Regions from separate parts of the Streptomyces sp. R11 genome, predicted to be linked through region 3. Evidence: riboswitches for the same ligand, from Rfam matches in the RefSeq annotation. Region 3 holds a riboswitch; each other region holds the start of a gene.
The links. A riboswitch is a leader RNA that binds a small molecule or an ion and turns the genes downstream of it on or off. The one in region 3 is predicted to bind cobalamin.

Region 1 (2,191 bases), 5.4 Mb from region 3:
GCGAGACAGTCGAGCACGGTCCCGAGCAACTGCTGCTGCCGCCCGCCGTGATAGCCGCGTGCGCTCAGCTCACCCACCGGCTTGCCCAGCAGCACGACCTGACTGCTCTGTTCCCCACCGGGCTTGAGCAGCACGGGATTCATCAGCGCGGTCGGCTCGACCCGGCACGCCTGTGCCTGCATCGCCTGCGCCCGCCCGATCTCGGCACCCTCACGCGTGACGAACGAGTTGAGGGACATGTTCTGCGCCTTGAACGGCGCGACCTTCACTCCTTGCCGTACCAGCCACCGGCAGATCCCGGCGGTGACGACGCTCTTGCCGGCGTCGGATGTGGTGCCGGCGACGAGGAGACCACCGCCCGTCATGAGGTACGCCCCTTCACGATGCGGCGCGCGGCGACACAGACGCCGAGCGCCAGCCAACCGACGCGCTTCGACAGCCGTACGGCCCGTTCGATGTCCTGCGTGCCGACGGCCCGCCCGTCCCCGTTCAGCACGGGCCGGTGCTCGACCCGTCCGCCGTACGACAGCGTCCCGCCCAGCCGCACCCCGAGCGCCCCCGCGAACGAGGCCTCCACGGGCCCGGCGTTGGGGCTCGGGTGCTTGCCCGCGTCGGCGCGCCAGGCTCGTACCGCCCCACGGGGGTCACCTCCGGCGACGGCTGCGAGCACGGCGGTCAGCCGCGACCCCGGCCACCCCGCCACGTCGTCGAGCCTCGCCGAAGCCCAGCCGTATCGCCGGTACTTGGGCGACTTGTGCCCCACCATGGCGTCGAGCGTGTTCACGGCCCGGAACCCGACCAGCCCGGGAACGCCTGCCGCGGCGCCCCACACCAGCGCCCCCACGACCGCGTCGGAGGTGTTCTCGGCAACGGACTCCACGACCGCCCGCGCGATCCCGTCCGCGTCCAGCGCCTGCGGATCCCGCCCGCACAGATGCGGCAGCCGGGCACGAGCCGCCTCGACGTCCCCCGCTTCCAGCGCCTGCCCGATGACCCGGGCCTCCCGGGCGAGCGAAGTCCCCCCGACGACCGCCCAGGTGGCGGCACCGGTCAGCGCGACGGAGGTGGCGGGGGACGTGCGTACGAGACGAGCTGCCGCGGCACCGAGCGCCACGGCGCCACCGGCGCACACGGCGGTGTGCACCGCACCCCACGCGCGGTGGTCGCGCCACAACACCCGTTCCACGGCGGCGGCGGTCCGCCCGAACACGGCGACCGGATGCCCCCGGCGAGGATCGCCGAGCAGCAGATCACCGAGAAGTCCGGCGGCGGCGCCGTACGCGAAGACGCGATCGGCACGCATCGGGGTCAGCCGATCGTCGAGTCAGACGAGGGTCCGGTTCTGCATGTCGATCGGCAAGCGAGCATCGCGTTATGTCCTCACTCAGGGTGTCCGCGCCCTGGTTCGACGAGACCGGCGGTGAGAGTTCCTGGCTCCCGGGGGTGTCTACCCCGGTGACAGTGGCGGGACCGCGCCGGATTCACACCGGCTTCCTCTCCTACCGCCGCACATGGCTCCGGCAGTCCACCACGGGGTTGGAACGGCCGTCAACTTGCCGTTGACCTGCGAAGGGAGAGTGTGCGAAGGCCCACACAGCAGTGAGGTGCGGGACGGTGATCCGTCCCGCACCTCGGGTGTTTCAGGTGATGCGCGTCGTGCGTCAGGCGACGATCAGATAGATGCCGTACGCCACTGCCGCCGCGCATGCCGCGAAGCACGCGTACGCTCCCGTGACCGCGAGAGAGGCCGAGTCGCCCTGCGCCACGGCTCGTTCGCGCCGGGACAGGCCCGCGATGCCGAGGGTGAACAGGCCCACCAGGGCCACGGTGACCACGAGGCTGACGCCGAAGACGGAGCCGAGTGCCGCCCAGTCGATCTTCATGCTTCTGCTTTCTTGAGTGAGTGCGGGGGAGTGACTGGAGTGACCGGGTGCGTCAGACGGAGGCCTTCGAAGGCTCCGGCTCCGAGGACTGGGCCGGGATGGTGGCCGTGAGGTCCTCGCTCGCCGTGCCCGCGGGCGGCGGGGTCACGGCGGCCATGGCCGTGGTCACCACGCCGGCCGGCTCGTCGGACTCGTTGACGTTGGTGTGGTCGATGACCTCGCGGCGGGAGATCTTCCAGATCGCGGCGCTGGAGACCACCAGGAAGACCGCGACCACGGCCGTGCCCCAGGCGCCGAAGCCCGTCACG
Region 2 (2,191 bases), 1.4 Mb from region 3:
CGCGGCGACCGAGGCGTCGAGGGTCTTCAGGAACGGGACGATGCCGTTGGAGTGGCCGTTGGTGCCGCGGATCAGCGAACCCCGGGAGCGGATACGGGAGTACGAAAGCCCGATGCCGCCGGCGTGCTTGGAGAGGCGGGCGACCTGGTGGTAGCGGTCGTAGATGGAGTCCAGCTCGTCCTTGGGGGAGTCGAGGAGGTAGCAGGACGACATCTGGGGGTGCCGGGTACCGGAGTTGAAGAGGGTGGGGGAGGAGGGGAGGTAGTCGAGGCGGCTCATGAGCCCGTAGAGCGCGGCGACTTCGTCCACCGACCGGGCGGTGTCGTCCTCGGCGAGACCCGCGGCGACGCGCAGCATGAAGTGCTGGGGCGTCTCGACGACCTTGCGGGTGATGGGGTGACGCAGGAGGTACCGGCTGTGCAGGGTGCGCAGGCCGAAGTAGCCGAAGCGGTCGTCGCCGTCCGTGTCGACCAGGGCGTCGAGGCGGGCCGCGTGCAGGCGCACGAACTCGGCGGTCCGGTCGGCGATGAGGCCCTCACGGTGCCCGGTCGCGACCGACCCGGTGAAGGACGTGACGCCCTGCGAGGCGGCCTCGGCGGCGATGGAGAGGGTCAGCAGCCGGGCGGCGAGCCTGCTGTAGGCGGGGTCCTCGGAGATCAGGCCGGCCGCCGCCTCGGTGGCCAGCTCGCGCAGCTCCGCCTCGTCCGCGAACGCGGACCGGCCGCGCAGCGCGGCGGCGGCGACCCGGCCGGGGTCGGCATCGGGGAGGTCGGCGGTCAGCTCGGTCAGGGTCCGCAGCAAGGCGGTTCCCGGAGCGTCCTCGTCCGTCGGGACGGTCGGAACGGCTGAGGCCGGGTCTGCTGGCGCGATGGTCACGTGGGGGCTCTCCCTCGCTCGGCACGGGGGCCTCGGCGAGGGCAGGGGGCAGCACACGAGCGCACACGGCGTCGCGTCCACCGGCCCATTCCACGAGGCCCGGACGTCGGGCGCACCGGCCGGGTGGCCGGGCGCGCTGTCGGCAGGTCCTCGGACTGACTCCTGCGCACGCCGATCCTGGGAACAGACATGCACAAGTACACCGTTGCGGGACAGTTCCGGATTCGCACCGGATTCCCCTGCGGCGACAGCGAGCATGAGCATACATCTTGTGCTCACCCGCCACGCCACCCCCAGATGTTGTGTCGTGCTGGTTTCAGAGCGTCAACTTGTAGGTGAGGAGAGTGATGTCGGCAAGGTGCTGGATCGGGCTCCAGTCCCGCTCGGGCATGCGGACGAAGCCCAGTCGTTCGTAGATCCGGTGGGCGCCGTGCATGGTGCGCTGGGTCGACAGGACGATGCGTACGCAGCCCTCCGTGGCGCGGGCGAGGTCGCCACAGGCGCGCACGAGCGCCTCGCCGACGCCGCTCCCGCGGGCCGTGTGGTCAACGGCGAGCATCCGGATCTCGGCCTCTCCCGGGCGGGCTATGTCGGCCATGGGGCCACCGGCCGGGACGAAGGTCACCCCGCCCAGCAGCAAGCCGTTCTCGACAGCCACCAGTACCTCGGCGGCGGCCGCGCGCTTGGCCACGTCCTTGAGTTCACCGAGGTATTCGTCACTCTCCCCGAAGTCGAGGAGGCCGTCCTGGAGGTAGGCCTGGGCGGTGATCTCGCCGAGGGCCGCGTACTCGTGGGGTTTCGCTTGCCGGATCAGGATGTCCATGCGGCCGAGTCTGCCGGGCCGACCCCTGGGGGCGGCTGGGGATTTTCGCCGAGGGCCGCCGGGTTGCGGGGAGTTCCGGGAGTGCTTCCATGGAGATAGGTGTCGGCGCCCCGCGGTCGCTCCGTTTCGAGAGTCCTTCTCGGAAGGAGACGAACGATGACGAGGGTCGTCCGTCGCCCGCCCGGCAAGAAGCGACCGCGCAACGCGCCGATGGCGACGCTGGCTCCGAGACGGGCGGGCACCTGGGTCTGGCAGGGGTTCGTGGCCCATTGGCACCGGCTGACGATCCGCCTTGAGGCTCGCGGCGGCACCACCCGCCCCAGGAAGTGGCGCCGGTGGTTCACCTACACCAACGTCACCCGGGCCATCTGGACGGTGGCCGCTCTCGCCTTGCTCGCGTGGGTGGTGGAGGGCCTGTACATCCTGATCTCGAGCAACACGACCAGCTTCGAGAAGTGGCGGCAGGGCAATCATGGATTCGAGACCGTCCTG
Region 3 (2,191 bases):
CGGTTCGGTGTCGGTGGTGAATGGTGAGTGGCCCGTGTGTGGTCGTCCGATTCATCGTGCGCGCCTGGGCGGAGTGAAGGTGTAGAGGTCGAGCACGTCGGGACAGGGAGCGACGCCGGGGCCGCCGGCCCTGACCCAGGTGATGATGTCCTCGGTGGCTTCGGGGTCGTTGACGAGGCCGAGCCAGACGGGACGGCCGCCCGCGGCGCGGCCTGCGGCGGAGGGCTGGACGACGATCACATTGGCGTGTTCGCACACGCCGAGGCAGTCGGAGATGCGCACGGGCGCGTTCTCGGCGAGTCGCGCGCTCTGCTGGGCGTGATCGACTCCGGGCACCTTCGGGGTCCCGCAGCAGCAGTCCCTGCACACCACGATCCGGCTGGGTATCGGTTGTTCCGGGGGTGTGCGCACGTCAGCACCGCCCCACGGGGCCGGCCGGCCGCAGGAAGCGGATCACCGGGTGGCCGGGGTCGTCGGTGACCTCGGTGCGGACGCCGTAGACCTGCTCGATGAGCGCCGGTGTGAGGACCTCGGACGGGCCGCCCTCGCCGAGGGTGGAGACGAAGGAGGCGGTGACGAAGTCGGGTTCGGCGTCCAGGACCTTCTCGAAGGAGGGCGCGTTGTCCGCGAGCCGCGGCACGGAGGCGTTCGCCTTCTCCAGGCCCTTCATCACCGGGTCGGTCAAGGTCGCCGTGCCGGCCACCCGGTCGGCGAGGCCGAGGGAGAGCAGGATCTCCGTGGTGCCCTGGTTGAGGGACACGGCCCGCTTCGGGGGCGACTTCAGGGTGACCTTGTGGCCGCAGTTGTCGAGGGTGAGGGGGTAGCCCGCGGCGGCGGACTTCCCGGTGTCCTCGGCGCTGCCGCTTCCCGAGCCGCCGCACGCGGTGAGCAGGAGGGCGGGCGCGAGCAGCAGGGCAGCGGGACGGAGGGCAAGACGGTACACAGGCGTGCCTCGGTTGTCGGGGCTCGTACGCGGAGCCCGGCCTACGGACGTCCTCCGCGCGCGGGCGTGGAGGTGCCAGCAGGTCTTCGGACTCGGGTTCGTCCCGACGGGGCGCCTTCCCGGTCTCCCAGTGGCGTGCGTCTGTGCCCCGCCGGTCCCCCTCACCGCTGCGCGTCAGTTCCGGATTCGCACCGGATTCCCTGGCCTCGGGTGTGGCTCGACTGGCCCTCAGAGGCTATCAAGCCCCGCTTGCGGCCGGGTCGTTCGAGCGGTCGCCCCTAGGCCCAACGGGACGCGGAGACCCAGGTCACAATCTGGAAGAGGGCAAGGTCACAGCCGTGCCCCCTGCTGCTCCTTTGATGATCTGACCTAGCATCCGAGCATGACGGTCCTGCCTGACGACGGGCTCTCGCTGGCCGCCGAGTTCCCTGACGCAACCCATGAGCAATGGCAACGCCTGGTGGAAGGCGTGCTGCGCAAGTCGGGCAAGGACGTCTCGGGCCCGGCTGCGGAAGACGCCCTGTCCACTGCGTTGGAGGACGGGCTGCGCACCCGCCCCCTGTACACCTCGCACGATGCCGCGCCCGATTCCGGTCTGCCCGGATTCGCCCCGTTCATCCGCGGCGGTCGCGCCGAGGGCAACACGGCGGGCGGCTGGGATCTGCGGCAGCGGCACACGGCGCTCACGGACGGCCTGGTGCTCGCGGACCTGGAGAACGGCGTCACCTCGCTCTGGCTGGTCCTCGGCGAGGGCGGCATCCCGGTGTCGTCGCTCGGCCGCGCCCTGGAGGGCGTCTACCTCGACCTGGCCCCTGTCGTCCTCGACGCCGGCGCCGACGTGGAGCCCGCCGCGCGGGAGCTGCTGCGGCAGTACGAGGAGCGGGGCGTCGCCAAGGAGGCGGCGCGCGGCAACCTCGGCGCCGACCCGCTCGGCCACGAGGCCCGTACGGGCACGAACTCGGAGTTCGCGCCGGTCGCCTCGCTGGCGCGGCTGTGCGCCGAGGAGTACCCGGGGCTGCGGGCGCTGACCGTGGACGCGCTGCCGTACCACGAGGCAGGCGGCTCGGCCGCCCAGGAGCTGGGCTCCTCGCTGGCGACCGGTGTCGCGTACCTGCGCGACCTCACCGAGGCGGGGCTGACCGCCGAACAGGCGTGTGCGCAGCTGGAGTTCCGCTACGCGGCCACCGCCGACCAGTTCCTGACGATCGCCAAGCTGCGCGCCGCGCGCCGGCTGTGGGCGCGAGTGAC
Region 4 (2,191 bases), 4.7 Mb from region 3:
TGTGCGGCGAGGGCGACGACCGCGTCGGCCGTGTTGCCGTAGTCGGGCTGGTCCTCGGCGCCGGGGAGGGCGGACGTGAGGTGGCCGTCCTTGGCGAGGGCCTTCGTCAGGTACACGGCGCCGTTGGCCGCGGCCCGCTCCGGGGTTGCGGAGCCGGCGTCGCTGCAGGACGCGTCCGACTGCTTGCCCGGGCTGACCACGAGGCCCTTGCCGAGCGAGCCGACGACGCCCGCCGCGGTCGCGTCCGCGTTGGCGGCCAGGCCGCCCTTCTTGTCCGGCTGGAACGCGAAGGCGCCCGCGTCGGCGCCCTTGCAGGGCAGGGCGAGCTCGATCAGGGCGTCGTACGGGGACTTCCCGCCCTTCACGACCTCCGCCGGCTTCTCGCCCGCGGCGGCCAGCGCGCCGACCACGACCGACGTCGAGTTCGCGTCGGTGGCCCCGCCCGGGGTGTAGCCCCAGCCGCCGTCCTTGTTCTGGACCGACTTCAGCCAGGACACCGCCTTGTCGGCCGCGGCGTCGTGCCCGCCGAGCGCGGCCAGTGCCTGCACGGCGGCGGCCGTGTTGTTGGTGTCGATCAGGGTCTTGGCGCCGCAGTCAGTGCTCGTGTCGGCGCGGTAGGGCGCGAAAGCCCCGTTCGCGCACTGCTGCCCGAGCAGCCAGTCCACGGCACCCTTCGCCGGCTTCACCTCGACGGTGTCCTGCGCGAGCAGCGCGAGGGACTGGCGCCAGACGCCGTCGTACGTGGGGTCGGAGTCGCCGTACAGCTCGGCGGGGTACGCCTGCGACGGCGACGTGGAGGGGGTCGGGTCGGCGGCTACGGCGGGCGCGGCCGCGCCGATCACGACGGTGGCGGCCAGGGCCGCTGCGCTGCGGCGGACGTACATGATCGGCGGGTGCCCTTCCCTAAGGGGAACCGGGCAGCACAGGGAAAACCCCCGGCGGCTCGGCTCCGTATACCTCGACGGTGCCGCGCTCCGGCAGGCTGCCGGTGCACGTGAGCCGGTCACTGTCCCGTACGCGGCGATCCGGCTCACCGGCCTTCGACGACCGGTTCACGGTTGCGGGTCAGCGCCGGATTTGCACCGGCTTTCCCCCGTACGGGTGTGATGACGACGGCGACACTCTACCCGGGGGTAGGCGGGGGCTGAGAGGGGGCTGTGGGCGGCGGCGGTGGTTCGGTGTCGAGCGAGGTTGAGGGCGGCCGGTTCGGCTGGATTTCGCCCATGGACGTCGACCGGTTTGCCGGGCTTCGCCGTGGGCGTGTGCATGATCCCGGCCATGGCGTCGGTCCTTCCTCGCGGACGGACCGGTATCACCCGACGTCAGGATGCGCGGCGGGTCGGGTGGCCCCATCATGTGGGTACTGCCCTCGGTCTGCGTGATCGCCGCCCTGGGGCGTTGTGATCACTGAAGTGTCAAACCAAACATGCATTTTGCGCCGAATGGCTATCGGTGTGGCTGGAATGACCTGCCGGAGGGTGCGAATCCTCTACCGTTTGGTCGGTGCGAGCGGCCCTACGGGACGCGCAACCGTCACCCCGTGGCATTGCGTCTTACGGAAAACCCTTGGTCCGTCGCTATGACGGCTGGTTTGTGTGTCGACTGGCGCCCTGACGGGCGGGATGCTGGTTCTCTGGGTCCTGCTCCGGGCGGCCGCGGCGCTGGCGACGGGAGGCACACCTGGTGTTGGGAAGTGTCAAGAGCGGCGACGGCAAGAGGCTGCTCTTCTTCGAGACGTCGGGGGACCCGAAGGGGCACCCGGTGTTCTTGCTGCATGGCACTCCGGGCAGCAGGGTCGGGCCGCGTCCACGTACCAGCGTTCTCTACAAACTGGGTATTCGGCTCATCTCCTATGACCGGCCAGGGTACGGGGAGTCGCATCGGTTAAAAGGCCGCACTGTGCGTCATTCTGCGGCGGATGTGCAGGCCATCGCCGACCACCTGAATCTCGGACCGTTCTCCGTGCTCGGCCGTTCTGGTGGCGGGCCGCATGCATTGGCCTGCGCGGCGCTGCTCCAGGACCGGGTGGCCAGTGCTGCCGCGCTGGTCAGCATCGCGCCGCCAGATGCCGACGGGCTCGACTGGTATGACGGGATGGCCCAATCCAACATCGACGCCTACAAGACCGCCTCCGAGGCACTCAGCGACGGCTCCGCGGCATGTCTGGATCGCCTCAGGGCGAACCTGGCCA

Region 1: another riboswitch for cobalamin. It lies ahead of AB5J55_RS09345 (cobalamin biosynthesis protein); the one in region 3 lies ahead of AB5J55_RS34360 (ABC transporter substrate-binding protein).
Region 2: another riboswitch for cobalamin. It lies ahead of AB5J55_RS28230 (ribonucleoside-diphosphate reductase subunit alpha); the one in region 3 lies ahead of AB5J55_RS34360 (ABC transporter substrate-binding protein).
Region 4: another riboswitch for cobalamin. It lies ahead of AB5J55_RS12420 (prenyltransferase/squalene oxidase repeat-containing protein); the one in region 3 lies ahead of AB5J55_RS34360 (ABC transporter substrate-binding protein).

Annotation. Positions count from the first base shown of each region.
Region 1 is NZ_CP163432.1:2,047,163-2,049,353, reverse strand. It holds gene AB5J55_RS09350 (cobyric acid synthase) at 1-365, opposite strand, end outside; gene AB5J55_RS09345 (cobalamin biosynthesis protein) at 362-1,303, opposite strand; cobalamin riboswitch at 1,404-1,546, opposite strand; gene AB5J55_RS09340 (hypothetical protein) at 1,662-1,883, opposite strand; gene AB5J55_RS09335 (anion permease) at 1,936-2,191, opposite strand, start outside.
Region 2 is NZ_CP163432.1:6,082,586-6,084,776, forward strand. It holds gene AB5J55_RS28230 (ribonucleoside-diphosphate reductase subunit alpha) at 1-876, opposite strand, end outside; cobalamin riboswitch at 1,000-1,174, opposite strand; gene AB5J55_RS28235 (GNAT family N-acetyltransferase) at 1,193-1,699, opposite strand; gene AB5J55_RS28240 (ATP-binding protein) at 1,856-2,191, shown strand, end outside.
Region 3 is NZ_CP163432.1:7,458,550-7,460,740, reverse strand. It holds gene AB5J55_RS34365 ((2Fe-2S) ferredoxin domain-containing protein) at 52-411, opposite strand; partial or broken gene AB5J55_RS34360 (ABC transporter substrate-binding protein) at 539-943, opposite strand; cobalamin riboswitch at 1,003-1,184, opposite strand; gene AB5J55_RS34355 (methylmalonyl-CoA mutase family protein) at 1,326-2,191, shown strand, end outside.
Region 4 is NZ_CP163432.1:2,731,981-2,734,171, reverse strand. It holds gene AB5J55_RS12420 (prenyltransferase/squalene oxidase repeat-containing protein) at 1-884, opposite strand, end outside; cobalamin riboswitch at 1,002-1,133, opposite strand; gene AB5J55_RS12415 (alpha/beta fold hydrolase) at 1,684-2,191, shown strand, end outside.